DNA from 3 places in the Fictibacillus sp. b24 genome. Region 2 is predicted to be linked to each of the others. Evidence: riboswitches for the same ligand, from Rfam matches in the RefSeq annotation. Region 2 holds a riboswitch; each other region holds the start of a gene.
The links. Region 2 has a riboswitch for thiamine pyrophosphate ahead of tenA (thiaminase II). Riboswitches for the same ligand answer to the same signal wherever they lie in the genome.
Positions count from the first base shown of each region.

Region 1: another riboswitch for thiamine pyrophosphate. It lies ahead of thiT (energy-coupled thiamine transporter ThiT); the one in region 2 lies ahead of tenA (thiaminase II).
Region 3: another riboswitch for thiamine pyrophosphate. It lies ahead of thiD (bifunctional hydroxymethylpyrimidine kinase/phosphomethylpyrimidine kinase); the one in region 2 lies ahead of tenA (thiaminase II).

Region 1 covers NZ_JAUCES010000005.1:2,188,114-2,198,182, reverse strand. Annotated here, with positions in the region: gene pknB (Stk1 family PASTA domain-containing Ser/Thr kinase) at 1-868, shown strand, start outside; gene rsgA (ribosome small subunit-dependent GTPase A) at 871-1,761, shown strand; gene rpe (ribulose-phosphate 3-epimerase) at 1,761-2,408, shown strand; TPP riboswitch at 2,429-2,535, shown strand; gene QUF49_RS11295 (hypothetical protein) at 2,614-2,790, opposite strand; gene thiT (energy-coupled thiamine transporter ThiT) at 2,831-3,400, shown strand; gene QUF49_RS11285 (thiamine diphosphokinase) at 3,397-4,041, shown strand; gene spoVM (stage V sporulation protein SpoVM) at 4,148-4,228, shown strand; gene QUF49_RS11275 (hypothetical protein) at 4,423-4,545, shown strand; gene QUF49_RS11270 (hypothetical protein) at 4,577-4,726, shown strand; gene rpmB (50S ribosomal protein L28) at 4,698-4,886, opposite strand; gene QUF49_RS11260 (Asp23/Gls24 family envelope stress response protein) at 5,122-5,484, shown strand; gene QUF49_RS11255 (DAK2 domain-containing protein) at 5,500-7,176, shown strand; gene sdaAB (L-serine ammonia-lyase, iron-sulfur-dependent subunit beta) at 7,271-7,933, shown strand; gene sdaAA (L-serine ammonia-lyase, iron-sulfur-dependent, subunit alpha) at 7,946-8,833, shown strand; gene recG (ATP-dependent DNA helicase RecG) at 8,837-10,069, shown strand, end outside.
Region 2 covers NZ_JAUCES010000005.1:1,873,133-1,883,201, reverse strand. Annotated here, with positions in the region: gene gltB (glutamate synthase large subunit) at 1-1,754, shown strand, start outside; gene QUF49_RS09705 (glutamate synthase subunit beta) at 1,780-3,258, shown strand; gene QUF49_RS09700 (manganese-dependent inorganic pyrophosphatase) at 3,368-4,297, shown strand; TPP riboswitch at 4,511-4,618, shown strand; gene tenA (thiaminase II) at 5,033-5,746, shown strand; gene QUF49_RS09690 (ECF transporter S component) at 5,739-6,320, shown strand; gene QUF49_RS09685 (ABC transporter ATP-binding protein) at 6,335-7,786, shown strand; gene QUF49_RS09680 (energy-coupling factor transporter transmembrane component T family protein) at 7,770-8,555, shown strand; gene QUF49_RS09675 (hypothetical protein) at 8,582-8,890, opposite strand; gene QUF49_RS09670 (DUF2238 domain-containing protein) at 8,986-9,606, opposite strand; gene QUF49_RS09665 (chemotaxis protein) at 9,707-10,069, shown strand, end outside.
Region 3 covers NZ_JAUCES010000005.1:2,578,284-2,588,352, reverse strand. Annotated here, with positions in the region: gene QUF49_RS13355 (GGDEF domain-containing protein) at 1-299, shown strand, start outside; gene QUF49_RS13350 (YkvI family membrane protein) at 404-1,438, shown strand; gene QUF49_RS13345 (nucleoside triphosphate pyrophosphohydrolase) at 1,505-1,828, shown strand; gene QUF49_RS13340 (DeoR/GlpR family DNA-binding transcription regulator) at 2,204-2,992, shown strand; gene QUF49_RS13335 (hypothetical protein) at 3,152-3,334, shown strand; gene QUF49_RS13330 (APC family permease) at 3,573-4,895, shown strand; gene QUF49_RS13325 (SEC-C domain-containing protein) at 4,966-6,003, opposite strand; gene QUF49_RS13320 (DUF4349 domain-containing protein) at 6,198-7,112, shown strand; gene QUF49_RS13315 (IDEAL domain-containing protein) at 7,251-7,481, opposite strand; TPP riboswitch at 7,854-7,962, shown strand; gene thiD (bifunctional hydroxymethylpyrimidine kinase/phosphomethylpyrimidine kinase) at 8,071-8,883, shown strand; gene thiM (hydroxyethylthiazole kinase) at 8,870-9,772, shown strand; gene thiE (thiamine phosphate synthase) at 9,769-10,069, shown strand, end outside.

The DNA.
Region 1 (10,069 bases), 310 kb from region 2:
ACGTGAGGAAGTATTTGATCCTGAAATTGAGGAAGGTCTTGTTGTGAGACAGGATCCTTCACCAGGTACAAAAGTAAAGCAGCAAGCAATCGTTACGTTGTATGTATCAAAAGGCCCTGAAAAGGAAAATATGCCTGATGTAGAAGGGTATAATATTGATGATGCTAAAGAACTTTTAAATGATAATGGCTTTACAAAAATCAATGTTAATTACGAAGAATCAGAAACAGAACTCGAAGGGACAGTACTCACTCAAAGTCCTGACAGAGATGAAAAGGTCACACCGGCAGAAACAACCGTTACTTTAACTGTTAGTTCAGGAACTCCTACCGTTCAAGTAGAGAACCTAATTGGAGCAACAGAGCAAGATGTTAAAACTTTTGCGGATAATGCAGGTTTAACCGTTGAGTTTTCAAGTGAATTTTCTGATACCGTTGAAAAAGGAAGAGTAATCTCACAGAAGCCTACTCCATTTACCCAAGTCGAAAAAGGTGCGACCATATCCGTTGTCTTATCAGATGGTCCAGAAGAAACGGAGGAGGAGCCGCCAGCTGATGACGATCAACCTGCAGAAGATCGCACAGTTACGAAGGATATTGAAGTAAAGCCGGATAAAAAGGACAAAAGACAGCCTGTTACTGTAAAGATTGTATATTCGGATAAAAACGCTTCAAATGCGGTTTTTGTAGAAGAACAAATTACCGATACAAAAAAATATCAGCTACCTCTAACGATTGCTGAAGGGGGAACTGCTTCTTATGTTGTATATATCAACGGAAAAGAAAAGAACGCTGAGACAATTAAGTACGATGATGTTAAAACTGCCAATGGAAGAATGGAAGATGAGGAAGGGGACGATGGTGATTAAGCATGCCTGAAGGAAGAATTGTTAAAGCCCTCGCTGGTTTTTATTACGTTAAGGAAAATGGAAAATCAGAAGTTTTCCAATGCAGAGGCAGAGGAAACTTTCGCAAAAAGAAAGTGAATCCGTTGGTCGGTGACTGGGTAGAGTATGAATCAACCAACATTACAGATGGATACATTCTTGATGTGAAAGAACGGAAAAACGAACTTGTCCGTCCGCCAATTGCTAACGTAGACCAAGCAATCCTTGTTTTTTCAGCAACAGAACCAGATTTTAGCACGCTTTTATTAGACCGATTCCTCGTTCACATTGAAGCAAATGATATTCTGCCTGTGATCTGTATTTCAAAAATGGACCTTGTTCAACAATCAGAAGAAATGGATGAGATTCAGAAATATATTGAAATCTACAAACAGTTAGGATACGAGGTAATTCCGACCTCAACGAAAACAGATGATAGCTTGGATTTGTTTTATCCGTTGTTCAAAGACAAAGTAACGGTCTTTGCGGGACAGTCAGGTGTAGGTAAATCATCTTTATTAAATGCTATAAATCCAGAATTAATGCTTGAAACGAATGAGATCTCAACCCATTTAGGCAGAGGGAAGCATACGACACGGCATGTAGAATTAATTCTGTTTGGCAACGGATTAGTTGCGGATACACCCGGATTTAGTTCACTGGATTTTATGAATATCGAGGCGGAAGATTTATCGATGTATTTTCCAGAGATGGATGAACTGCGCGGTGATTGTAAATTTAGAGGATGTTCGCACACATCTGAACCAAAATGTGCTGTAAAAAAAGGTGTTGAAGACGGAGCTGTTCCGCAATTCCGATACGACCATTACGTAAGTTTTTTACAAGAAATAAAAGAACAAAAACGGAGGTACTAATGATTAAAATAGCTCCTTCCATTCTTTCGGCTGATTTTTCGAAGTTAGGCGAAGATATTAAAGCTGTAGAAGAAGCTGGTGCGGATTACATTCATGTAGACGTTATGGACGGTCATTTCGTTCCGAATATAACGATTGGACCGCTTGTCGTTCAAGCCATTCGCCCAGTTACTAAGCTCCCTTTAGATGTACATTTAATGATTGAAAATCCTGACCAATATATCGAAGCATTTGCACAAGCGGGTGCAGACATTATATCTGTTCATGTTGAAGCAACTCCGCACTTGCATCGAACGGTTCAATTTATAAAAAAACAAGGAGTAAAAGCGGGTGTGGTCATCAATCCAGCTACACCGGTTGAACTCATTAAACACATCATCCAAGATGTTGATCTTGTTTTACTCATGACCGTAAATCCGGGGTTTGGTGGGCAAGCATTTATTGAAAGTGTTGTTCCAAAAATCAGAGAAGTTGCCGACCTTGTGAAGACACACGGGTTAGACGTAGAGATCGAAGTGGACGGTGGAGTGAATCCGGAAACCGCACAACTCTGCATAGAAGCAGGTGCTAATGTATTAGTAGCCGGTTCTGCCATTTATGGAAAAAAAGATTTAAAGGATGCAATTCAATCCATCCGTGGTGTATAATTGAACCAAATAATAAAATAAGCAACCACAGGGGGAGTCCTTTAAAGGGCTGAGAGGGGAGTGTTCTCCCGACCCTTTGAACCTGAAGCTGGATCATACCTGCGTAGGGATGTGGAGTCGTATGACTTTTTGTATTCAAATGAGATGAATCCTAAAGCAACCGCGCTCACATGCCGGTTGCTTTTTTTATTTGCTTTTATTGCAATCAAGTGTGGTTGATGCTTTGTAGCTTTTGAAAGTGGTTGATTTCCGTTACAGGTGCTTCGCTTTCCGCGGGGCAGGCGGTGAGCCCCTTGCCGCTTTGCGCCCTAAGGGTCTCACCTGACCGCTTGTCCCGCAGGAGTCTCGCACCTTTCACTTCAATCAAATTGCATGAAGGCATGAAAAAAGATTTTTGAAAAAGAAAAAAAGGAGGATAAACAATGAAGAACAACAATATTTCTTTACTAACAGAAATAGCTATTATGTCTGCTCTGTCATTGATCTTAGGCATGATTAAATTTGCTGGTCCGTGGCCGCAAGGCGGGTCTGTATCTCTTGAGATGGTTCCAATCTTCTTGATGGCCTTTAGAAGAGGCTTTAAAGCAGGTGTATTTACTGGATTAGCGGTAGGCCTTCTTCAGCTTCTTGTTAACCCTTATGTAGTACACCCAGCTCAAATGATTCTAGACTATCCGTTAGCGTTTGCTCTAGCAGGTGTTGCAGGTGCGTTTGCGCCGTCATTGGCACAAAATAAATCGAAAAGAACGATTCTAATGGTTACGGGTATCTTTGTCGGCTGTTTATTAAGAACGATCTCGCACGTTTTATCAGGAGTTATCTTCTTTAGTGATTTAGCGGAAGAAATGAACATATGGCTTTATTCATTTATGTATAATGGTTCATTCATGATTGTTATTTTTGTAATAACGTCACTTGTGGTCATTCTTTTAACAAACACGGCTCCTAAATTATTGCATGCTGCACGAAGCGGATACACCCGAGCAGCATGAAAATAAGAATCGTTGCAGGTGGCCCTGAGCATTTGATACCTGATCTAAATGCCTACCATAGTTCACCTGAGTGTGTGTGGGTAGGTGTGGACAGGGGCACATTGTATCTGATAGAAAAACATATCATCCCAAATTATGCTTTTGGGGATTTTGATTCAGTTACAGATATTGAAAAAAGAAAGATTCTGCAAACTCAGATTAATATAAATCAATATCGTCCAGAAAAAGATGCTACAGATATGGAAATCGCTTTAGAATGGGCGTTGAAACAGAATCCAGAGGAAATCTTGTTGTTTGGTGCCTCTGGAGGAAGGCTGGATCATGAGCTGATGAACATACAGCTACTATATAAGAGCCGGCATAACTCAGCTTCTATAAAACTAATCGATATAAAAAATGAAATCTCACTTCACATGCCAGGCAGCTACAAAATTGATCATGATGAAAAATACCATTATATTTCTTTTCTTTCACAGACTGATGAGGTAAAAGGAATAACATTGGAAGGTTTTAAATACCCTTTAAGACATGCAGTTTTAAATGCTGGATCGTCATTATGCATCTCTAATGAGCTTGTAAATAAAAGTGGTACTTATTCTTTCGACTCCGGCATAATATTGATGGTAAAGAGCCGTGATTAAAAAAATTACGGAATACAGGCCCCAATGCACCTTTTTATAAAAAGGGGAATAAAGTATTTTATTGTTTAGCTCTTATCATTTTTTATGGGCCTGGAGGAGGGGTAAGATGAAATTTTATACCATTAAACTTCCTAGATTCTTAGGGGGATTCGTACGTGCCATCTTAGGTTCTTTTAAAAAAGGATAACAAACAAAAAAAGCGCCCAGTGCGCTTTTTTTGTTTGTGTACAGATCCTGCTGATGAATGTGGTTACTGTCGGCTTGTGCAAAAATACTGTCCACTTAGATATTATGTACGAAAAGACTCTTTTCTAAAGGCTGTTTTCTATAAGATTGTTGCCTTCAAATATTGTCTTCTATGAAGGTTGATTGGAGTGCAAGGTGCGAGACTCCTGCGGGACAGGTGGGCAGTCCGAAAAGTGGAAGTGGCTCGTTCAGCCCCGACAAGCAAAAGGTGAACGGCAAGGAAGGCGCACTTTGCCTTTTTGGCCGTTTAACTTTTGACCTCGAGGGGCTAGCCACTGCAACTAGACAGGTGAGACCCTTATGGCGCAAAGCGGCAAGGGGCTCACCGCCTGCCCCGCGGAAAGCGAGCACCTGGAACGGAAATCAACTACTTCCAAAAAAAAAACAGCAGCGGCAGCTGCTGTTTTTATTTATACACGTTCAACTTTACCTGATTTAAGGGCACGAGCAGAAACGTATACGCGCTTAGGCTTTCCGTCCACAAGAATACGAACCTTTTGGACATTAGCTCCCCAGCTTTTCTTTGATTTGTTCATTGCGTGAGAACGCTTGTTACCAGTTTTAGGTCCTTTTCCAGTAATAAAACATTTACGAGCCATAGTAGGTGAACCTCCTTTACAGCAAAAAAGCTTTGCATCAATTCAATCGTATGTTAAATACTAAATAATATTAGCATGACTTCAGAAGCAATGCAACATATTAGTGAAAGGTTTTCAAGTAAATTTCCTTGACAATACTATTTACATAGTGTGAAATGTAGTAGTCCTTTCAAAAAAGACTAATGTATAGTAAAATATTTGTTAGCCATTTAACAATTTAAAGGGGGATGTAAGCATGTCCATTGAAATGAAAACAACCTATGGTCAAATTGATATTTCTAATGAAGTGATTGCCACTATCGCAGGTGGAGCCGCAATCGATTGTTATGGAATTGTTGGCATGGCATCAAGAAAGCAATTAAAGGATGGAATAACTGAACTTTTAGGACGTGAAAATTTCTCCCGAGGGATCGTTGTTCGCCAAGAGGAAGATGAAGTACATATCGACATGTATATCATTGTAAGTTATGGAACAAAGATTTCTGAAGTGGCTCATAACGTTCAGAACAAAGTGAAATATACCCTGGATCAAATGCTTGGTTTAGCGGTTGACTCAGTGAATATCTATGTTCAGGGTGTCAGGGTGACAACCCCTTAGTTAGGAGGAAGTTTTGTGTCTTTAAAAGTATTAGACGGAAAAAAGTTTTCAAAAATGGTGCTCGAGGGCGCTTCAAACCTATCAAGAAACGCAGCAATGGTCGATGCACTGAATGTATTTCCTGTCCCTGACGGAGATACAGGAACAAACATGAACTTAACGATTACTTCTGGTGCAAAAGAAGTAGAAAAAAACACTTCTAATAGTATCGGGACCGTAGCAAGTGCTTTTGCTAAAGGGTTACTAATGGGAGCACGAGGAAACTCAGGAGTTATCCTATCTCAGCTATTTAGAGGCTTCTCTAAATCAATTGAAGGGAAAGACTCTATCTCAGCAGCTGAATTTGCTAATGCATTTGATAAAGGTGTAGAGACAGCTTATAAAGCAGTTATGAAACCAGTAGAGGGTACAATTTTAACTGTAGCGAAAGATGCAGCTAAAAAAGCAGTAAAAGAAGCTAAAAAATCAGATGACATTCTATACATCATGAAAGAACTTGTAAAAGAGTCCAAAGCTTCCTTAAACAGAACACCAGATCTTCTGCCTGTGTTAAAAGAAGTTGGCGTTGTAGACTCTGGCGGCCAAGGTTTAGTTACGGTTTATGAAGGGTTTTTAGCAGTGCTTGAAGGTAAAGAACTGCCGAAAGTTTCTGTGAATGCACCTTCTATGGGTGAGCTTGTTAACGCTGAACATCATAAAGCACAGATGCATATGAAAACTGAGGATATTCATTTCGGATATTGCACAGAATTTATGGTAAGATTCGAAGACCAGAAAGTTAAGAAGAATCCGTTCGACGAAATTAAGTTTCGTAATGAATTAAGTGAGCATGGTGATTCTCTTTTAGTGGTTGCAGATGATGACGTAGTTAAGGTTCATATTCATACGGAACAGCCAGGTAACATGCTCACATTAGCACACCGTTATGGCAGCTTAATTAACATTAAGATTGAAAACATGCGTGAACAGCATTCAGCGATCTTAGAGAGCGAAAATGAAGTGGTTCCTTCTTATTCACAACCTGTTTCTGAGAAAAAGAAGGAATATGGTATTGTTACGGTTGCAATGGGTGAGGGCATTGAAGAGATGTTTTCTTCAATGGGAGCGTCTGTCATACAAGGTGGACAAACTATGAATCCGAGTACGGAGGATATTGTTAAAGCCATTTCTGAGGTTAATGCTGAAAAGGTATTTATTCTTCCAAACAACTCAAACATTATTATGGCATCTGAACAGGCTGCAAGTGTGGTTGAGCAGGAAGTGGTAATTATCCGTACCAAAACCGTTCCACAAGGAATTGCTTCTATCCTAGCTTTCAATCCTTCTGCTGATATGAAGGAAAATGAGAAGAAGATGAATGAAGCGATCTCCTCAGTGAAATCTGGACAAGTAACCTATGCGGTTCGAGATACTTCAATTGATGGTGTTGAAATCGCAAAAGGTGATTTCATGGGAATCTCTGAAGGGAAAATTATCTCTTCAAAGACTGACAAACAAGAAGTGACGAAAGAACTTCTAACGAAGATGTTAGATGAAGATTCAGAGATCGTAACGATTATTTACGGTGAAGATAGTTCGGAAGAAGAAGCACAGGAACTTGCTGAGTTTATTGAAGAAAAGTTTCCAGATGCTGAAGCTGAGATTCATAACGGAAAACAGCCGATCTATTCATTCATTTTGTCAGTAGAGTAAAAATGAAAAGTATTCTCTCTTAAACTTAAAGTATGATAAAGTTAAGAGAGGATACTTATTTTATTGGGAAAAAACGCATTTGAAGGAGATCATCATGAAATATAAAAGTGTGTTTGATATTATCGGTCCCATCATGATTGGACCGTCTAGTTCGCATACAGCTGGTGCTGCAAGGATTGGAAGAGTTGCAAGGAGCCTGTTTGGGAGAAAACCAAAATATGCAACGATTTCTTTTTATGGCTCGTTTGCAAAAACCTATAGAGGTCACGGGACAGATGTAGCGATTGTAGGTGGAATTCTAGATTATGACACTTTCGACACTAGGATTGTGGATGCGCTTACAATCGCAAAACAAGAAGGAATCAAAGTAACGATGACTGCTGAAGATGCAGTTACAGATCATCCGAATACAGCTCGAGTCATCATTGGTGATGAGAACGACAAGATTGAAGTTGTTGGAATTTCAATCGGTGGCGGAAAAATTGAGATTACCGAATTGAACGGTTTCGCTTTAAGGCTGTCTGGAAATCATCCTGCTCTTCTAATTGTGCATAATGATAAATACGGAGCCATTGCAGGAGTCGCAAATATTTTAGCTAAGCATGAAATCAATATCGGTCATATGGAAGTATCGCGAAAAGAAAAAGGGAAAGAAGCACTGATGGTTATTGAAATCGATCAAAATGCCGATAACATCATCATTGATGAATTAAGTTCTCTCCCTATCGTTCAACAAGTAGTAAAGATACACGATTAAGAGGTGAGAAGAATGTTTCGTAATGTAGCTGAATTAATAGAATTAGCTGTATCAAAAAAATGTAAAATCTCTGAGATTATGATCCAGCAAGAAATGGATGTAACGGGCCGTTCAAGAGAAGAAGTTCTTGGATTCATGGACAGAAATTTAAAAGTTATGGAAGAAGCAGTATTGCGCGGTATTACAGAAGATGTGAAGTCTCATTCTGGTTTAACTGGTGGTGACGGTAAACTTCTTCAAACGTACATTAAATCAGGTAAATCACTTTCTGGTGAATTGATGCTTGATGCTGTGAGTAAAGCGATGGCTACAAACGAAGTGAATGCAGCGATGGGTACTATCTGTGCAACACCGACAGCCGGATCTGCAGGGGTTGTTCCTGGTACGTTGTTTGCACTAAAAGAAAAATTGAATCCAACACGTGAACAGATGATTGAATACTTGTTCGCCGCTGGAGCATTTGGCTTTGTTGTTGCAAACAATGCATCAATTTCTGGAGCTGCTGGAGGATGTCAAGCAGAAGTAGGATCAGCAACAGGTATGGCAGCCGCCGCGATCGTTGAACTAGCAGGAGGAACACCTTCTCAATCTGCTGAAGCAATGGCTATCGCTTTAAAGAACATGCTAGGGCTTGTATGTGATCCCGTAGCAGGCCTTGTAGAAGTTCCATGTGTGAAAAGAAACGCGATGGGTGCAAGCAACGCGATCGTTGCTGCTGATATGGCTCTTGCGGGTATTGTTAGCCGTATTCCATGTGACGAAGTAATCGATGCGATGTATAAAATTGGTCTGACGATGCCATCAGCACTCAGGGAGACTGCACAGGGCGGTTTAGCAGCTACTCCTACAGGAAGAGAGCTCGAGGCAAAAATCTTTGGCATACCGCTAAACGAGAAGTAAGAGATGCTGACTCAATCCATTACAACCGTTACGGGAATAGGGGAAAAGAAAGCGGAAGAATTAGCAAGCATGGGTATTCATTCTGTCGAAGATCTTTTAGAATATTTGCCTTATCGATATGAAGATTACCAAAAGAAAGATTTAGCAGAGATTGCGCACGATGAAAAAGCAACGATCGAAGGGAAGGTTCACTCAGAACCTTCTCTGCGTTATTTTCCGAAGAAAAAATCCAGACTATCTTTTAAAATGTTGATCGGGAAGTATTTAATTACGGCTACTATTTTTAACAGACCTTTCTTAAAGAATCAAATATCATTAGGTCAGACATTAACAGTAACCGGCAAGTGGGATCGCAATAAAATGACTCTAACTGTAAGTGATGTGCATTTTGGAGCATTTTCAGATGACCGAAAAATTGAACCTGTCTATTCAGTTAAAGGATCTCTTTATGGAAAGACGATGCGTAAAATAATCGATCAAGCGTTTCGTCAATTTTCAGGATTGATTGAGGATCCGATTCCCAAAGAACTGCGAGATACATACCGTCTGCCTGATAAAGAATCCGCTCTAAAAATGATGCACTTTCCTGAAAGCTTTCAAGTCTTAAAAGCCGGAAGAAGAAGACTTGCATATGAAGAGTTGTTACTTTTCCAATTAAAGATGCAGATCTTTCGAAAATGGAACAGGCAGCAGTCAGAAGGAGCATCGCTAAAGTTTGACAGGGAAGAAGTTGACGCGTTTACTCGTTCTTTGCCGTTTCAATTAACAGAGGCGCAGCAAAGAGTAGTAGAAGAAATTTTAAGAGATTTATCTGACACAAGCCGTATGAACAGACTCCTTCAAGGAGATGTAGGTTCAGGGAAAACAGTTGTTGCTGCCATTGCTCTTTATGCAGCGGTAACAGCTAACAAACAAGGGGCATTGATGGTGCCTACGGAAATTCTCGCTGAACAGCATTTTCAATCATTAAAAGAACTCTTCGCCCCTTTTGGAATTTCAATTGCCCTTTTAACTTCTTCTGTAAAAGGAAAACTTCGCAAAGAAACATTGAGTCTATTAAGCCAAGGTGAGATTCAGATCATGGTCGGTACGCATGCTCTTATACAGGACGAAGTGAATTTCAATAACTTGGGCCTTGTAATTACGGACGAACAGCATCGATTTGGAGTAAACCAAAGAAGGGTGCTGAGGGAAAAAGGAGAAAGCCCAGACGTGCTCTTTATGACGGCAACTCCC
Region 2 (10,069 bases):
ATGAACTGCAGATAAAAATGGCACAAGGAGCTAAACCGGGTGAAGGCGGGCAGCTTCCGGGAAACAAGGTATATCCATGGGTAGCAGATGTCCGAGGATCAACTCCGGGAGTAGGATTGATTTCACCTCCACCACATCACGATATTTATTCGATTGAAGATATGGCTCAATTGATTCATGATCTAAAAAACGCTAACCGAGATGCAAGAATCAGTGTGAAACTCGTTGCAAAATCAGGTGTTGGTACGATTGCGGCGGGTGTTGCTAAAGGTGCAGCAGATGTCATCGTGATCAGCGGATATGACGGAGGAACTGGTGCTTCTCCAAAAACGAGTATCAAGCATACGGGACTGCCGTGGGAACTTGGGCTTGCTGAAACTCATCAGACGCTGATGCTAAATGGACTCCGTGAACGTGTAACCCTCGAGACGGATGGAAAACTGATGACAGGGAAAGATGTTGTTCTTGCCGCTCTATTGGGTGCTGAAGAATATGGGTTCGCAACTGCTCCACTTGTCGTTTTAGGTTGTGTGATGATGCGCGCTTGTCATTTGGATACATGTCCTGTAGGTGTTGCTACGCAGAATCCGGAACTTAGAAAAAAATTCATGGGTGACCCGGATCATGTGGTAAATTACATGCGGTTTGTAGCAGAGGAAATTCGAGAAATCATGTCAGAACTCGGCTTTAGAACAATGGAAGAAATGGTAGGACGTACGGATGTATTAACGGTAGGTGAGAAGGCAAGAAATCACTGGAAGGCAAAGCATCTTGATCTTTCAAGACTTCTTTATCAGCCTGAAGGCGTTCGTACACGACAGACTTCACAAAATCACAAGATTGAACAATCACTAGATATAAAGCAAATTCTGCCACAGCTGCGTCCTGCGTTAGAAGATCAGAAGCCTGTTTCATTAAATCTTTTAATTAAAAACACGAATCGCGTAACAGGAACAATCGCAGGAAGCGAGATTACTAAACGATATGGGGAAGAAGGACTTCCGGAAGATACTGTAACCCTTACTTTTACTGGATCAGCAGGTCAAAGTTTTGGCGCATTCATTCCACGAGGCATGACGATGTACCTGAATGGAGACAGCAATGACTACTTTGGTAAAGGGTTATCTGGAGGTAAGATGATTGTCGCTCCTCCAAAAACGTCTGAGTATCTTGCTGATGATAATACAATCGTAGGTAACGTAGCATTTTATGGTGCAACGAGCGGTGAAGCCTATATTAATGGCCTTGCAGGTGAAAGATTCGCAGTTAGAAACAGTGGTGCTAACATTGTTGTTGAAGGTATCGGTGACCATGGCTGTGAGTATATGACAGGCGGCCGAGTAGTTGTATTAGGTAATGTAGGAAAGAACTTCGCTGCTGGAATGAGCGGTGGTATTGCATATATCTACACACAACAACCTCTACTGTTTAAACGTTTATGCAACAAAGAAGGCATTGAATTTGAAAGATTGATTGATTTGGAAGAAACAGAGACTGTTAAACAACAAATCATTAATCATTACGCTTATACACAAAGTGAAAAAGCTGCAGCAATTCTACAAAACTGGAAAACGGCACAATCACATTTCGTAAAAGTGATTCCTAAAGATTACAAAGAAATGATTAAGAAAATTGACGAAGAGAAAAAAGCCGGATTCACGGAACAAGAAGCCATCATGAACGCATTTGAAGCTGGATCAGCTCCAAAAAAAGCATCAGGCAGACCAGGCCCGACAAAATTAATTCTGAAATGAGCTAAGATGAAAGGAGAGATTTAATATGGGTAAACCAACTGGATTTTTGGAATTCCCTCGTGAAGACACGATAGAGAGAAAACCTCTCCACCGTCTTAAAGATTGGAAAGAATATACCGAGAAACAACCTGAAGATATGTTAAAAAGACAAGGTGCAAGATGCATGGATTGCGGAACACCTTTTTGTCATATCGGGTTTGAAATCAACGGGGCAGCTGCAGGCTGCCCCATTAACAATCTGATTCCTGAGTGGAATGATCTTGTTTATCGCGGAAAATGGAAAGAAGCTCTCGAACGTCTCATGAAAACAAACAATTTCCCTGAGTTTACAGGACGGGTTTGCCCAGCTCCTTGTGAAGGTTCATGTACCGTCGAACTAGCTGGACCGGCTGTAACGATAAAAAATATAGAGAAGGCGATTATTGACAAAGGCTTTGAGAACGGCTGGATCCAACCTCGAATTCCTGTAAAAAGGACTGGAAAGAAAGTAGCGATTGTTGGTTCAGGGCCAGCTGGACTTGCTGCCGCTGATCAATTAAACCAAGCAGGTCATTCTGTAACTGTTTACGAACGAGATGATAGAGCAGGCGGATTGTTAACATATGGAATACCTAATATGAAGCTGGATAAAGATATCGTGGAAAGAAGGATATCATTATTAAGACAAGAAGGAATTGACTTTGTTTTAAATACTGAAGTGGGTAAAGATATAATGCCTGAAGAATTAAAGTCTCAATATGATTCCATTATTCTTTGTACAGGTGCTCAGAAACAGAGAGATTTGAACCTTGAAGGTAAAGATTCCCAAGGCGTTCACTTTGCGATGCACTATTTGACTCAGGCGACTAAAAGACTGTTGAACCTTGAAGTAAATGAGCCTTTGATTGATGCAGAAGGGAAGAACGTCATTGTAATAGGCGGTGGTGATACAGGTGCTGACTGTGTAGCTACGGCTCTTCGTCAAAAGTGTAAAAGCGTAGTTCAATTCGGTAAACATCCAAAACTGCCTAATGCAAGAAGCGATTCAAACATGTGGCCAGAGCAGCCTAACATATTTACAATGGACTATGCTTATGAAGAAGCTACCGCTCAATATGGGCATGATCCTAGAGAGTACTCTGTTCAAACAAAAAAAATTGTATCTGATACAGAAGGTAATTTAAAAGAACTTCATACCATTCAAATGAAGAGAACTTCAGATGATAAAGGTAATATTGTATTTGAAGAGATCCCTGGATCCGAAAAAGTATGGCCGGCAGATCTTGTTTTCATTGCAATAGGTTTTGAAGGTACCGAACAGCCAGTTTTAAAAAAATTTGGAGTAGAAACAAAGAACAATAAAGTAAATGCTAAGCACGGTGACTATAAAACGAATGTAGATGGAATATTTGCAGCAGGTGATTCAAGACGAGGTCAAAGTTTGATCGTTTGGGCAATTCAAGAAGGACGTGATTGTGCTCGTCAAGTGAATCTATCATTGATGGGAAGTACGGTTTTGCCTTAGAGCTTTTTTCCATGCTACAATAAACTCCAAAAGCCAAAAGCTGTTTTTATATGATAAAATAAGGCTTGGCTATCAAAAAATAATTTATGTATTTATAAGGAGTAGAAGCATGGAAAAAGTACTTATTTTTGGACACAAAAATCCAGATACTGACACGATTACTTCAGCAATCGTTTACGCTGATCTTAAGTCTAAATTAGGACAAAATGTAGAAGCAATCCGCCTAGGTGAAATTAATGGTGAAACAAAGTACGCTCTAGATTACTTTAAAGCTGACTCTCCGCGTTTAGTTGAACATGTTTCTGCTGAAACAAACTCGGTTATTTTAGTCGACCACAATGAACGTCAGCAAAGTGCAAACGACATCGACAAAGTTCGAGTACTAGAGGTCATTGATCATCACCGAATCGCAAACTTTGAAACAAGCGATCCTCTATACTACCGTGCAGAGCCTGTTGGATGTACGGCAACCATCCTGAACAAGATGTACAAAGAAAAAGGCGTTAAAGTAGAAACGAACATCGCTGGTCTGATGCTTTCTGCGATTATTTCTGATTCTCTTTTATTCAAATCACCAACTTGTACAGAAGAAGATGTTGAAGCAGCACGTGAGCTAGCTGAAATTGCAGGCGTAGATGCTGAAACTTACGGACTTGAAATGCTTAAAGCAGGTGCTGACTTAAGCGATAAGTCAGTTGATGAGCTTATCTCTTTAGATGCTAAAGAATTCAATATCGGACCTAGTAAAGTTGAAGTAGCACAAGTAAATACTGTTGATGCTAGTGATGTATTAAAGCATCAAGCTGAACTTGAAAGTGCGATTTCAAAAGTGATTGATGAAAAAGGCTTAGATCTATTCATGTTCGTTGTAACAGATATTTTAACGAATGATTCTACAGCTCTTACACTTGGTAAAAGAGCAGAATCCGTTGAAGATGCATACAATGTGAAATTAGAAAACAATACAGCGGTTCTTAAAGGCGTTGTTTCTCGTAAAAAGCAAATCGTACCAGTACTAACTGAGGCGATGAGCAAGTAATTGTTGGCTTTAAAGGGCAAAACCAATTTAGGTTTTAGCCTTTTTTTTTTTGATTTCCTGAATCTACTCGCTCACCGCACGCCGTCATGGAATAGAATTCAACCATTTCCAAGAGAGAGTCTAAAATTGTCCTCCCGAAGCAGACTTACTCAAAAACTGTTGACAATCAAAACTAGCCTGCTATTATTTAAAACATACAACCAACTAAATATTAAAAACCACTAGGGGTGCCTTTCATAAGGCTGAGATCGAAGTGTGACTTTGAGACTCTTAGAACCTGATCTGGATTATACCAGCGTAGGGAAGTGGTGTTGCGGAGACCTATATTCATACATAGAGTTTAATTCTCCATATACAACCACTTTCTCGCTGAAAGTGGTTTTTTTGTTGGGTTCTTTTCTAAAGGCTTTTTTTAAAGATTGTTGCTTTTGAGGGATTTCGTTCAAGCCTCTTCTTAGATAAGTTGATTTGAGTGTAAGGGTGCGTGCCCGCCACATGATAAGCTTCTTGCAAGGCATGCGACGAGGAAACTTACAACGGTAGCATTAACTTGTAGACGCAGGAGCAAGGAATCTTCCTTGAAGCGGTCAGGTGAGACCCTTTAGGGCGCAAAGCGGCAGGAGGCTCACCGTACGCCCCGCGGAAAGCGAAGCAACCTGGAGCGGAAATCAACCACTTTCAAAAGCAACAATGAATACGAAAACAGCCTTATTTTAAAAAACAAGGAGGATTCACATGAAAACATTCACCGAAACTTTACGAGAAAAAGCCAATCCAATTTGGGAAGCAAATCTCCATCATCCTTTTGTAAAAGGTATTGCAGAAGGAGACCTCTCTTTAGAATGCTTCAAATACTACGTATTGCAAGATTCCTATTATTTGTCTCATTTTGCTAGAGTTCAAGCAATAGGAGCTGCAAGGGCTGAAGATCTATACACCACTTCAAGAATGGCTGCTCACGCACAGGGTACGAATGATGCAGAGTTAGCACTTCACGAAACATTCATGAAACAGCTACAGGTTACCGAAGAAGAATTAGCGAACTTTGAACCCGCTCCAACCGCGTACCATTATACATCACATCTATACCGAGTAGCAGAGTCTGGTAGCTTAGGAGAAATTATTGCTGCTATCCTCCCATGTTATTGGATTTATCACGAGATCGGTGAACGCTTTAAAGATGCCACACCACTTGAACCGATTTATCAAGAGTGGATTTCAGCTTATGGTGGTGAGTGGTTTTCACAACTTGTCCAAGAACAAATTAACCGGTTGGATGATTTAGCAGAAATAGCAAGTGAACAGGAAAAGGATAAGATGACTCGCCATTTCTTAATCAGCTGTGAGTACGAATATTTATTCTGGGAAATGGCTTATACACTGGAAAAATGGCCAGTTGCATACGGCACAGCTGCAACAAAAGTTGGGAGGGAAACAAAAAATGTATAAAGGACTGAAGTTAACTGATATTCTAGTAACCATTGTTATATCCATTGGGTTCGGCATTATTTATAAAATGTGGGGACCTCTTTATTATGCGGTTAAGCCGCTCGGGCTTCATATTGATCAATTGATCTATGGAATGTGGTTTATGGCTGCAACCGTTGCCTTCTTGATCATTCGAAAACCAGGGGTTGCTTTTTTAGCAGAAATTGCCGCTTCCTCAGGAGAATTTCTAATGGGGTCTGAATTTGGGCTTGAAGTTTTATTATATGGTGTTGTTCAAGGACTATTTGCAGAATTAGTCCTTATGACTTTTCGCTATAAGCGGTTTGATTTATTTGTTATTTCTCTCGCAGCGATAAGCGCTTGTGCAGGCTCTTTCATTTTAGACTTTTATAAAGGTTATGTTGGTGATCTATCGACATGGAATCTTACACTATTTATTGTATTCAGGCTAATTGGCTCCATCATCTTTACTGGAATGTTAGCTGTTTCAATCGCTAAAGCACTAGAAGCAACAGGAGTGACCAAACTGGTTCGCCCTTCATCAAAGGAAGATTATGAGGCACTGGATCAATAAATGAGGTGGCTGAAATGGATACCGCAACATCTGTAAAACATTTAAGATTAAAGTTTCCAGGGGATGATGACTTGCTCTTTAAAGATATAAATTTATCGTTCCAAAAAGGAGAGAAAGTGCTTTTGCTCGGACCTTCTGGATGTGGAAAATCTACTCTCCTGCAAGTTCTTTCTGGAATTATTCCTCATTCTGTAGAAGTTCCTATTAAAAGCGAAGGTATACAGAACCCTGATAAATGGGGGTTTGTGTTTCAAGATCCTGAAACACAGTTTTGTATGCCGTATGTCGATGAAGAAATAGCATTCGTGTTGGAGAATTTACAAGTCCCAAGAGAAGATATGCCAAGCAGGATAGAGGAGTTATTGCATGAAGCAGGTTTACATTTGAATGATATCCATACACCGATTCAGAACCTTTCAGGCGGAATGAAACAGCGTTTAGCTATCGCATCGGTGTTAGCACTCGATCCCGATGTCATTTTTTTAGACGAACCTACTTCACTAATTGACGAAAGTGGTACTGAGCAAATTTGGGAAACTGTAAAAAAGATTGGCGAGGATAAAACGATAATTATAGTGGAGCACAAAATTGAACTGATCGTTGATTTTGTTGACCGTATAATCGTTTTTACTCCTGAAGGAAGAATTCTTGCTGATGGGGATTCTTCCACCATTTTTTCACAATACAAAGAGAAACTTAAACAGTATGGCATTTGGTATCCAGGTGCATGGAACGAATACAAAAAGGAAAGCTGTTCGACGATCCAGTGTATGCAACATAACAAATTGTATCTAGAAAGCTTTAAGGGGTATCGTAACAAGCAATTAAAAATATCGTTAGAAAGCACAACCGTTCATTCTGGAGAGTGGATAATGGTAGGAGGAGAGAACGGTGCAGGTAAGAGTACGCTATTATTATCGCTAATGCAGCTGATAAAAACATCTGGCACCTATCAAATGAACGATTTTACCATAACGAAAATTAATGATTTGTATGGCTTAGCTTATCTCGTTTTTCAAAACCCTGAATTTCAATTTTTAACAAATTCCGTATACGATGAAATGACATATGGATTAGCTATAGATCATGAAATTACAGCTAGAGCAGAAGAAATACTTACTACTTTCGGGCTAGCAACAAAAGAGAAGCATCACCCGTATCACCTTTCTATTGGTCAAAAGAGAAGGTTAAGTGTCGCTTCAGCATTCATACAACTTCCAAAGGTCCTATTGCTTGATGAACCAACATTTGGCCAAGATTCTATAAACACGTTTAGGATTCTAGAGTGGTTGGAAAACGAAAGGCAAAAAGGAACCATTATTATAATGGTGACACACGACTCCGAAATCGTTCAACATTTTGGAACAAGGCTATGGGAAGTGAAGAATGGAAAGGTAGTCACTGATTGCAAAATAAATGGGTCGTTGAGGTCTAAAGAGGAGCACTTATATGAATTCAGTCTTTAGAGGCAAAGGGACTTGGCTGCATAAAATTAATCCTTCATTAAAACTTCTAACGATGATGATTTTATTTGTTTTTGCAATCACTATTCATCAACTAAATTTTATGATCGGATTTTCAGTAGTTATATCTCTACTGTTTCTATTCGGTACAGGATACTCATATAAGCATATCCTTCTACTTTTGATTCCATTTTTACTTATATTTTTATCAACATCTTCGTCTATGATCCTGTTTGGGAAAGGAGAAACCACGTTATTTAAATGGGCGTACGTCCATATAACAGAAGAGAGTTTACTTCGGGGTATTCATTTAGGATTTAGAGCTTTATCATTTGCCATGCTGAGTTTAACGTTTGTCTTAACAACACAGCCTGTTAAACTGTTTTATTCATTAATGCAGCAGCTTAAACTTTCACCAAAGTACGCATATAGCTTTATGGCTGCTATTCGGTTAATTCCAATTTTGATAGAAGAATTCCAAACCATACGTAACGCCCAAAAAGTAAGAGGGGTTATAGGGTATAAGAATCCGTTGAAAAGATTGCAGCATCTTGTAATCCCTTTGTTATCACAAAGTATTCGGCGAGCACATCGAATTGCAGTTGCTATGGAAGCAAAAAGATTTGATTCAAGTAAAAAGCGAACCTTTTATTATGAAGTTGGGTTCTCAAAGTTCGATTCTCTTTTTGTGAGTTATTTTCTAATCATGTTTACGCTTGCGTACATTTTCTCCATGTACTTCCCATTATTTTCTACAGATGTTAGATTTTAAACAGACAAAGAAGCTGAATTTACATTTCAGCTTCTTTGTTTTAACAAGGTCATGTTGTCTTTTTGCTTTATTACAACAGCATAACGATCTTCTTTAATATTTTTGTATATGTAATAAGGCACCGTTAACTCTTTCCCCCCAGTAAATACAATTTTATAGCTCGGCTGTGTAACAAGTGAAGTACCTATATCTTTAGTCAGCTCAATTCTCTTTTTTTCAATCACGTGGCCACGATATTCAATAACCTCAAATTCTTTTTCAACATAACCAGACCAAGCGAAAAAAAGTAAAAATCCAGAAACAAAAGTGCATAGTATGGAAACCATTCTCATCATAAGATCACCTCTGTCTATTGTTAGTCAAAAGTCTAAAATTTATAGAAGAGGGAAATCACTTAAGAAGGGTTTACATTGAAATTATCTAATATAATTCAAGACCATTGTTTTTCTTTAAGGTCTTGAATTAACCGATTATGCCAGGAAGTTAGTAACAATAGGGCAATGAATGAACCGATTAGTGTAAGTGACATATCCCATTGTGCATCCCACATGTCACCTTGTGCACCAACAAAGTCTTTTGTTTCACGTTTAGCTATTTTTCCTGCAAGCCACTCTATGATTTCATAGCAAGCAGACACCGTTAAAGTCATACAAAAAGCGAGAAACTGAACCCATTTTCCAGATGTTAAAGGTGTTTTTAAAATTAAAATTTCACGAAAAACAATGACAACTAATCCTTTCAAAAAATGTCCAAACCGATCGTAATCATTTCTCTTTAAATCATATTGGTTTTGCAGAAAATCAAATAGGGGAACATCGTCATAAGTATAATGTCCACCAATAAAAGTGAGGATGGCCAATAACGCAATAATACAATACGAGAGAGACGTAAGCCTTATTTTATTATATTGAGAAATTACAATAATTAATATTATCACTGATGGGCCAACTTCTAGAATCCAAATGGGATAATGTGATGGTTTAATGATGGACCATATAAAAAATCCACTAACAAGTATAAGAAGGAAAACATGAAACCGATTTATCTTCAATAACAACACCTCGCATTCTGTGTATTAGTATTGATGATTATCCATACACGTATTCTTTCATTATAAGAATCCACTAATATATAAAGGACGTGAAAGAACAATGACAAGAAAAATAGCTGTAGCGATTCTGCATGGGATCGGTGACCAAACGGAGGATTTTTCAGATTTATTTTCTGAAGTTTTAACAAAAAGATTCTCCCAAAACATCAAGCCTTATTTTCCTACACCTGAAAAAGAACTGATTATTCAGCCCATTTATTGGGGAAGTGTGTTCAATGAAAAAGAAAATGTTTTGTGGCAAAAACTTAATCAAGAAACAGAATTGGATTTCAAGAAATTAAGGCAATTTGTCATTCACTTTTTTGGTGACGCAATTGCTTATCAGCCAACGGACCATCACAATCCCAATTACATAAAAGTCCACGAGGTATATGCAAGAGGATTAAAAATTTTAAGTGAAAAA
Region 3 (10,069 bases), 710 kb from region 2:
TTACAACCGACGATTTTACCGCACGATACGGCGGTGAAGAGTTTGTTGTCATATTAAATGATATCAATGAAGAGGACGCGTTCGCGTTGTTAGAAAAAGTAAGGCAAGTTGTACAGAATCTTGTGCATCCTGAAATCGAAGAAAAACATGTGACGATCAGTGTAGGACTGCAAACTTACAGAGCGGGTATGCACAAACAGGCGTTCTTTGAAGGAGCAGATAACAGTCTGTACGTAGCGAAAAGACAAGGGAAGAATCGGGTTATCATACAGGAATGCAACGGAGCGATGCAAATTTAATAAAAATGTAGAGCAGCAGGGGAAGATCCTTGCTGTTTTTTCTTTTCTTCTAAAATCCTTGTCCATGCATATGTTTGTAAAGATATGGCCATGGAGGTGAGGGTATGAGTGGACGGATGAAACAAATATTACAGATTGCCGCCACTTACATCGGCACGGTAGTAGGTGCTGGATTTGCTACGGGCAGAGAGATCGTAGAATTTTTTACGATACATGGCTCAGCAGGGTTTGCAGGTATTCTAATAAGCGGTTTCCTATTTATTTTCATCGGTACAAAGTTAATGATCATGGCGAAACGTCTCGGCGCATCGTCTTTTGATGAGATGAATCTGTATTTATTCGGACCAACTGTATCTAAAGTCGTAAACGTATTGATGCTCATTATGCTTTTTGGTGTAACAGGTGTCATGTTATCAGGTGCTGGAGCGCTGTTTTGGGAACAGCTGCACTTGCCGTTTCAAGCAGGAATTATTATGACTTTATGTATAACGTATTTGGTGATGAAGCGGGGAATAGAGGGTATTCTTTGGACAAATTCATTGATTGTGCCCGTAATGATCTTGTTTTCCGTAGGTCTATCTATTTCAATGATTGATTTTTCAGGTGGGAGACAGCTTTTCGTTGCAAGTGATTTTGTTGATCATTGGAAGTGGGTTGTTAGTCCCTTTGCTTATGCTGCCTTTAATTTAACGTTGGCCCAAGCTGTTCTTGTCCCGTTATCCCGAGAGGCCAAAGACGAATCGGTAATCAAGTGGGGAGGCTTCTTAGGCGGTTTAGGCTTAACGTTCATTCTATTAAACAGCCAATACGTGCTGTATTCCGTTCCCCGTGTTTTAAGTTATGAAATACCGATTGCCGAAATCGTTGGCGGTCTTGGAATAGCAGTACATTACATTTTTGTTTTTGTGATCTATGGTGAGATTTTCTCCACTTTAATAGGAAACATATTCGGACTGGCTGGAACTCTGCGTAAAAATGTAAGGTTATCCAATCAAGTCATCATCCTTGTTTTAATGGCTGGCAGCTATCTTTTGAGTCAAGTAGGCTATTCAGAGCTTCTTCATTATTTATATCCTGTGTTTGGAATGATCGCTCTTTTATTTTTAGTAGTAATTTCGGCTAAAAAACTAAAGGACTGAATATAGTTTTCTATAGGATGTATGTTCTACCGTTTGCTGTGAAATTGTTGGAAGGGAAAAGAGCCAATGGTGTATTACAATAAATTAGTTCGTGATAAAATACCTGAACTGCTCGAACAGGCGGGGAAGAAAGGCACCTTTCGAATTCTGGGAAATCAGGAGTTTGAGAGTGAATTGAAGAAAAAGCTTGCAGAAGGCGTGAAGGAGTATCGTGAGGCTGGTAATGAAGTGGATGCAGCTGAAGAGCTGGCAGAGCTGTTTGAGATCTTAATTGCGCTAACGAAAGTGCACGACCTCACATTACGCGAACTAGATGAGATTCGGCAGGAAAAAGCAAGAAAGCAAGGCCGCTTCCACGAGCGTTTGTTTCTGATTAAGGTGGAGGACTAATGCGGGGGTCTGACCCCAGACAAATACAAATTTATGAATTTGTATTTGTCAGAAAGACATAATGCAGTATTTTGAAAAATTATGTGATGGTAAGTTGTTTTTATGTGATTGCTTCGATTTTTTATGTGATTATGTTCATTTTTTATGTGATTATGTTCATTTTTTATGTGATTATTGTTGAAAATTATGTGATTGTTCATTTCAGCCGTTATGAATCTTTTAAACAAGCAAAAACCAGCGTGATCAACATGCTTGTTTTTGCTTGTTTAAATACAAAACAGGAAAAAACATGCAAAAAATATTTGACAAACAAGCATAATACCGCATATGATGAATGTACCACGTGGAAATAAGAGGTAATGGAGGAAATATATTATGTTTTCTGAAGAAAGAAGAGAAAAGATCTTAGAATTACTTAAAAATGAAGGCCGTGTGCTTGCAAAAGAGTTATCAGATGCCCTCCAAGTCTCAATCGATTCCATCCGCCGTGACCTGTCATCATTGGAAGACAATGGACTTTTAAAAAGAACGCATGGCGGCGCAATTCCTGTAACTGAAGTGAAAAAGGGTCCTGCATCCAACGAGGTACGCTTTGGTGAAGGATCAATGTATGAGAGAGCAATAGCAAGAGAAGCGGTAAAATACATTCATGAAAATGACACGATTTTTCTCAGCGGTGGCGGGATGCACCATGAGATTTTAAAACAATTGCCAGACTGCCGACTAACCATTGTGACAAACTCACTCGTAACAGCCGATGTACTCCGGGAAAAAGAGAATATTGAACTTTACGTAGTTGGAGGAAAAGTGAAGAAATCAGGGAACATGACTGACGCTTTAGTTACCAGTCTTATCAGTCAATATTCATTTGATTTGTCGTTCGCTACAGGCGGAGGTATTTCGGATCGCGGAATCAGCACGGCAAATCCAGAAGTTGCTGCTTTTATGAGCGCAGTGGGGAAAGTGTCACGCAAGCGAATCGGTGTTTTTCCGCATTACAAGATTGGTGTTAATGCGTTTGCGAATGTTGGACCTGCGTCTAATCTCGATTTGATTATTACGGATGATGAAGCACCAAGAGATCACCTTTCTGCTATCGAACAGCAAGGGGTTAAGATCATTATTGCCAGTTCAGATCAAGAAACACAATCAGAAGCAGAATAAAAATTTTATACTCCTCTAAACGAAGACCTCAACCCAAGAGGTCTTTTTCTTGTCCTCATCAAAAAGAGTGTCAGATTTACTTACAAACATCATGCTGAACCCGTTTGTTTTCATTATTCTTTATAAAAAGGCGTTTTCGCAAGTGAATAAGGAAATGAGGTGATTATAATACTTCATTCTTCTCATTTTACATCAGAAGAAAAACTTATGATTCGTGAACTGAAAAACAAAATCAGAAATGAATCAGACTCGCTAGCTAGAAAAGATCTCGAACGGCAGCTCAACAGCATGATTGAAAAAGCTTTTATAAAAAAGCAGCTGCTGAGGCGGAAAGAGCTTTAAACCTTTAAGCTCCTTAAAGAAAACCTTTGCAAAAAACTGAATTGGCTGTCTATTTTGGTAGGTAGTGACATTTTCAGCTTGTTTATGTTAAAGTGACAATAGTCTTTTTCAGATGGACAAACGTTTCTTATCGCATCTGAAAGTTAACTATAATTTTCATCGCATCAGCAAGTTTAGAGCCATGAAGGCTACGCTACACTAAGCGTCAGCCAGGTTTTCTTTAAGGAGTGGACACAGCATGAATCAAGAAGCAGCATTGAAAAAAGACATTGGGCTTTCAGTAGCCATGTCCATCGTTATAGGAACGGTAATTGGTTCGGGTATTTTCATGAAGCCAGGAAGTGTTCTTGAGTACACAGGTAACTCAAACCTTGCTCTTTTAGCTTGGGCACTAGGGGGATTGATCACATTAGCAGGCGGATTAACGATTGCTGAAGTGGCCACACAAATCCCTAAGACAGGTGGACTTTATGTGTATATGGAAGAAGTTTACGGCAAGCTATGGGGTTATCTTAGCGGCTGGGTGCAGACGGTTATTTATGGACCTGCAGTCATTGGTGCTCTTGGATTATACTTCGGTTCATTGATGGTAAATTTATTTTCATGGGAAAAGTCGTTTGGACCGTGGATCGGTATTGGAACGGTTCTTTTTCTTACGATTGTAAATAACTTTGGTACAAAGTACGGAGGTTTCGTCCAAAATCTGTTTACGTTAGGCAAACTTGTCCCGATTGCTTTAATAATTGTCTTCGGTATTTGGCAAGGGAATGAACAAATTTTAGATGCGTCAAGCGGAGCAGTAGTAGAAATCTCTATGGGTGCTGCCATTTTAGCTACTCTTTTTGCATATGATGGGTGGCTGATGGTAGGTTTTGTTGCAGGAGAGATGAAGGATCCTGGTAAAACGTTGCCGAAAGCAATCATCGGCGGCATATTAATCGTAATGGCAGCATACTTGCTCGTTAACATTGCATTGCTTCACATTTTGCCAGCTTCAGAGATCGTGAGGCTTGGCGAGAACTCAGCAGCATCAGCAGCAACCATTCTTTTCGGTCCATTAGGTGGAAAATTAATCGCTGTTGGTATTGCCGTATCCATCTTCGGATGCTTAAACGGAAAAATTTTAACGATTCCGCGAGTGCCGTTTGCGATGGCTGAGCGTAATCAGCTTCCACTGTCGCATGTTTTCAGCAAAGTAAGCGATAAGTACGGTACTCCGATTGTTGCTACTTATTTACAAGTGGTCATTGCAATCATTATGATGCTGCTCACAGATCCTGATTATCTTTCAGAGATGGCGATCTTCGCTGTTTATATCTTTTACATCTTCGCGTTTTATGCGGTGTTCAAATTGCGTAAACGACATAAAGACCAAAAAAGAGTATACAGTGTGCCGTTATTCCCTATTGTCCCAATTTTTGCGATTTTAGGCTCTGTATACATTGTTGGAGCAACGATATTGAACGATCCGTTCGACAGCTTAACAGCGATCTTCATTACAGTTGCAGGTTTACCCATTTACTATTGGCTGCAGCGCAATCAAAAACAAGACTCCTTATAAGAGGGGTCTTGTTTTTTTACATATAAAAACCCGCCAGGAATTCCTGACGGGTAATAAAAAGTATGATGGCTTATACGCTTAATAGTTCTTTCATTTCGCGATAACGTGATGAAAGGCTGGCAGGTGAAACGCCGTACTTTTTAGCTGTTTCAGCTTGAGTAGAAGCGATTCCCCTAATATCTTTTGATACGAGATAATCTAGCGCTGCTGCATAGATCTCTTCTTTTCGTATCGCTGGCTTGGACTCTGTGATATATTCACTCCAAAGTTTTTCAGCTTCTTCAATTACTTCTGTTTCAGCATTTGCTTTGACAAGGTCCGTTACAGCTGTGTATTTTTCTTCCTGTTGATCGGAAACTTCCACTGTTTTTTCATTCTCGTTAACAGCGGATTTTTTCTCTTCATCAGCAGGCTTATCCTCTTTAGGTTGAGGAACACCTTCAGAAATATCAATTAAAGAGAGCTGAAGAACAGCTGGGAACTCTTTTTGGAAAATTTCTTTAGCATCAGCTAGAGGGTGAAGTTTTTCCACGGCTGCTTTTAAAGGCGGCAGTTCGGACATTGGCATTTCTACATAACCAACATAAAATTCGTGGTTGATGCCGTTTGAAACGAGTGTTCCGAGTAGTGCACTCTCTTGTTTTGGTTTTTCAGCAGCATTGATGGTTACATCGAATACTTTCTCTGACCAAATATCCTGAACCGTAAAGATGAACCCTGTTTTTTGCTCCAAAACTTTATAAAGAGAAGGTGCTGCTGTTATCCAACCAGCCAGAATTTCTGCAACTTCCGGTTTAACCGTGCTCTTTACTTGTTCGACATAAAGTTCAACAGGCGTCTTTCCATCCTGAATTTTTGAGCAGAATATTTCCCAGCATACCGCGATATTTGCGTATGTTTGTTCTTGGTCTTTGGCAACAGGATACTTTTTAACATATTGTGATGTGCGTGCTGCTAAGTCCTGTTGAAAGTTCTCAAGCGCGAATTTAATGAGTCCTTCTTGGTGGAAGGATACTTCGCGTGTTTGCTCTTCTTTATGTAAGCAACATTTTTTATATTTTTTTCCGCTGCCACAATAGCACGGATCGTTTCTTCCTATCATTGACATGCTATTCCTCCAGTAAACCACTTACTTATCCTGTACATACTAGCATAAATCGGCTTTTTTTCATACTTCCATATCATCAGACAACATTTTATCATAAAACGAGATGAGAAAAAAACATTAAATAGGTAGGTTTTATGGGGGTTGAAACCTTTTTTTCTTTTAAAGCGTCTAAGGTGAAAAGGGGGAAATACGATATGTGGAAAAAATGGAAAGTGTGGGTATTTATCGCCGTGCTCCTCTTGAGCGCGTGCAGCAGCAATGATAAGTCTGAAAGCAAGATGGCTAGCGATCAAGATTTTGCCGGTGGCAGTTCAGATGCAAAGATGGAAAATGCTTCAGAAGAAGGAAAGTCGAAAGCTGATTCGGATACTAGTGGAGATAAAATGCAACAGATTAAAGATCAAAGAAAAGTCATCTATAACGCAGACATGCAGATTTCAGTTGATAAATTGCAGAATACGATGGAAATGGTTCGCAATATGGTTGAGAATAAGGGCGGCTATATCGTGGAATCGAATACAAGTGCAGGTGAGAAGGGGTATGAATCTGGCACGATGGTTGTCCGGGTTCCAATGGATGGTTTTCGAACGTTTTTAGGTGAGGTTCGAAAATTAAGTAAAGGAACACCACACGAAAATGTAAGGGGAGAAGATGTTACAGAAGAGTATGTAGATCTTTCTTCCCGCTTAAAAGCAAAACAGCAAGTAAGAGACCGATTGGAATCATTCATGAAGGATGCACAGAGAACAGAAGACTTATTAAAAATATCAGCTGACCTTGCTTCCGTTCAGGAAGAGATCGAACAGATTGAAGGACGATTAAACTTCTTGAAAAATCAAAGTGATTACTCTACAGTAACGATACAGTTTGAAGTGAAAAATTTAAAAGCAGAAAAGTTTCAGACAGAAGAATTGAATACGTGGGCAAAAACGAAGATGCTGTTTATGGAAACTGTGAATTTTTTGGTTTCAGCGGTCTCCTTTGTAGTCGTTGCGTTGGTTGGTCTAGCTCCTTTATGGCTAATTGTAATCGCGGTCCTATATTGGGTATGGTGGAAAAGGAAAAAAGCACAAAAGAAAAAGCCGGAATCCCCGACAACGTTGAATTGATTGATTGAGTTTTTAATAAGTGTCAGTTAACGGGCACGTCAGAAACACCCTCTGCAGCGCGGATATCGATCCGTTAGCTGAAAGGGTGTTTTGGCTTTCACGGCACCTTTTGATAAAAGGTGTACCGTTTAAGAAGCCTTAACCGAGAAACGCTTTGTATTCTGAGGTTAGTTTCATAAAGCGTTCTTTATCTTTTGTATCTAAGGCATTGTCGATTTCTCTTTCATAATACTCTTTGTAATAATTGTGAAGGGCCTCATCCAATACCATTTGAGCAATAAGGCTGAAGGCAAATGGGTCTCTTTTTTGTTGCTTGTACTGCACCATCTCATTTTGGTTTTTGTTAAAAGAAGTGTTTTTGTCTTTCATCCTGTTTCCCTCCTTATATTATCTCCCTATCCAATTAACCTTTTATGTTTCTAGGTTTCTACTAGTATACTGAGCAAGGTGCTCGATGACAACCATTTTATTTGAAAATTCTGAAAAAATTTTAAGAATCATTCCAATGTACCGCTTTTTCACCACCTTTTGGTAAATTTGTTAATGATTTGTCATGTTTATTTCTGTTAATTCTCCATTTTGTTACAAATGTTTTTGTTCTGTGTTTTTTATGTTGTTATTGTGTGTTAATTACTATTTCCCCGTAATTGAAGGTGCTTAAACACACTTGAAACACTTAAGTGAAAAAAACGTTGACATTTAGAACACTGTGTGGGTAGGATGGAATTAATTCAATATAGTCATTTCCGCTAGGGGTGCTTTTATAAAAAAGCTGAGAGAAGGTTGTAGCCTTCGACCCTTTGAACCTGATCCAGATCATACTGGCGTAGGGAAGCGGTGTGGATGATTACAAGCTTCTCTTTCATGCAAATGCTAATGAATCTGTAATGGCCACCCGCTAATAATCTTGCGGGTGGCTTTTTGTATGTAATAAGGAGGCGATATTGTGGCACAGCTGATAAAAGTAAGTAAAGCACTGACCATTGCAGGATCAGACAGCGGTGGAGGAGCAGGTATTCAAGCAGATCTGAAAACGTTCCAAGAGTTTGGAGTTTATGGAATGTCTGTTATTACAGCAGTAACGGCTCAGAACACGGTTGGCGTTCAAGGGGTGTTTCCTGTTTCGTTAGAGGGACTAGAGGCTCAGCTGCGTTCGATTGGAAGTGATTTGAAACCTCATGCTGTAAAGACAGGCATGTTGTTTTCCGGAGAGTACATCGAAAGAACTGCTTATTATATTGAAAAATTTGGATGGAACAACGTGGTTATCGATCCGGTCATGATCGCAAAAGGCGGTGCCACTCTCTTAGGAGAGGAAGCAATTCATGCGATGAAAACGTATATGCTGCCGATTGCAAAAGTCATCACCCCTAACATTCCTGAAGCAGAAGCTTTAACAGGGATCAAGATAGATTGTGAGGAAGCAAGAGCAGAAGCGGCAAAAGTGCTGTTTAATGGTGGTGCTGATTATGTCGTAATAAAAGGCGGTCACTTCGACAGCGGGGAGTATGTTTCTGATCTTCTGTATAACGGTGTTGAGAGGGTTGAACTTGTGGAAAAGCGTATTAACACGAAAAATACACACGGAACAGGATGTACCTTCTCTGCAGCCATTACAGCAGAGCTGGCTTACGGGAAGAAAGCTGAGAGTGCAATTGAGCATGCGAAGAAGTTTATTCAAAACGCAATAGCACATGGGATAGAAGTCGGTTCAGGTCATGGACCAGTTAATCATTTTGCTTATAGGAGGATTGCACATGAACAATACTAGAGTTCAAGAATGGAAGGCGTTTGTAGCTGACGTTAGAAAAGAAAAGCCGCTAGTACATCACATTACCAATAACGTTACAATGAATTTCCTTGCAAATGGTGTACTAGCAGCTGGAGGAAGCCCAATGATGGTTCATGACGCACGTGAAGTGGAAGAAGCTGTAGGGGTTGCAGATGCACTTGTCCTGAACATCGGGACGCTCGATGAACCAACTGCCAAGTCTATGATTCTAGCTTGTAGAAAAGCAATGCAGAGCGGAGTACCAGTAGTACTCGATCCAGTAGGAATAGGACTGTCCGCTTTCCGCCAAGAAGTGGTTAATGAGATATTATCAGAATATTCACAATTGAAGGGGGTCTGGCCCCGAACAATTCTGACAATTTGCGGAAACGCTGCAGAGATACAATTTCTTGCTAAAGGAGACTGGACAGGCAAGGGCGTTGATGGCGAAATTGGTGGACTCGGAAGCTCTGAAGAAGACTTGATCAAACTTGCTTCGGCGGCTGCGAAACAAACGGGGTGTCTCATCGCGATGACAGGAGAGAAAGATGTCATTTCTGATGGTGAGAAATCAATAATACTTTCTCATGGTGATCCCATGCTAGCTTTTGTTACTGGTACTGGCTGCTTTGCAACCTCCATGGTGGCTTTATATCAGGCGAATCGAAAAGAGGCACGCACCCAGACACTTTCCATTCTGAATCGGACTGCTTTAGCGATTCTCATGCTCACAAAAGCAGCTGAGGAAGCAGTAAAGACAGCAAAGGGACCGGGGAGCTTTCAGCAGAACCTTATTGATCAGCTGTTTGTATTAGAGAGCACGCCCGAAATCTGGCAAGGTTCAATCAACTGGAGAGATCACACTTTAACGGAGGAAGCAAGAATATGAGGACTTCTTTAAATGTAGAGATAAAACAGCAGCTTTCCCTTTATTTTGTGGCTGGAACGATGAACTGTAATTCGCCGGCAGCTTTTGAACGCATTCTTTTACAAGCGATTCGAGGTGGTATTACTGCATTTCAGTTTAGGGAAAAAGGAGCGAACTGTTTAAGTGGTGAAAAGCGTCTTGAAATAGCTATTCGTGCAAAAAAGGTTTGCAGAGAACACGGAGTGCTTTTTATCGTAAATGACGATTTGGAGTTAATGAAAACAGTCGATGCTGATGGACTTCATGTGGGACAGAAAG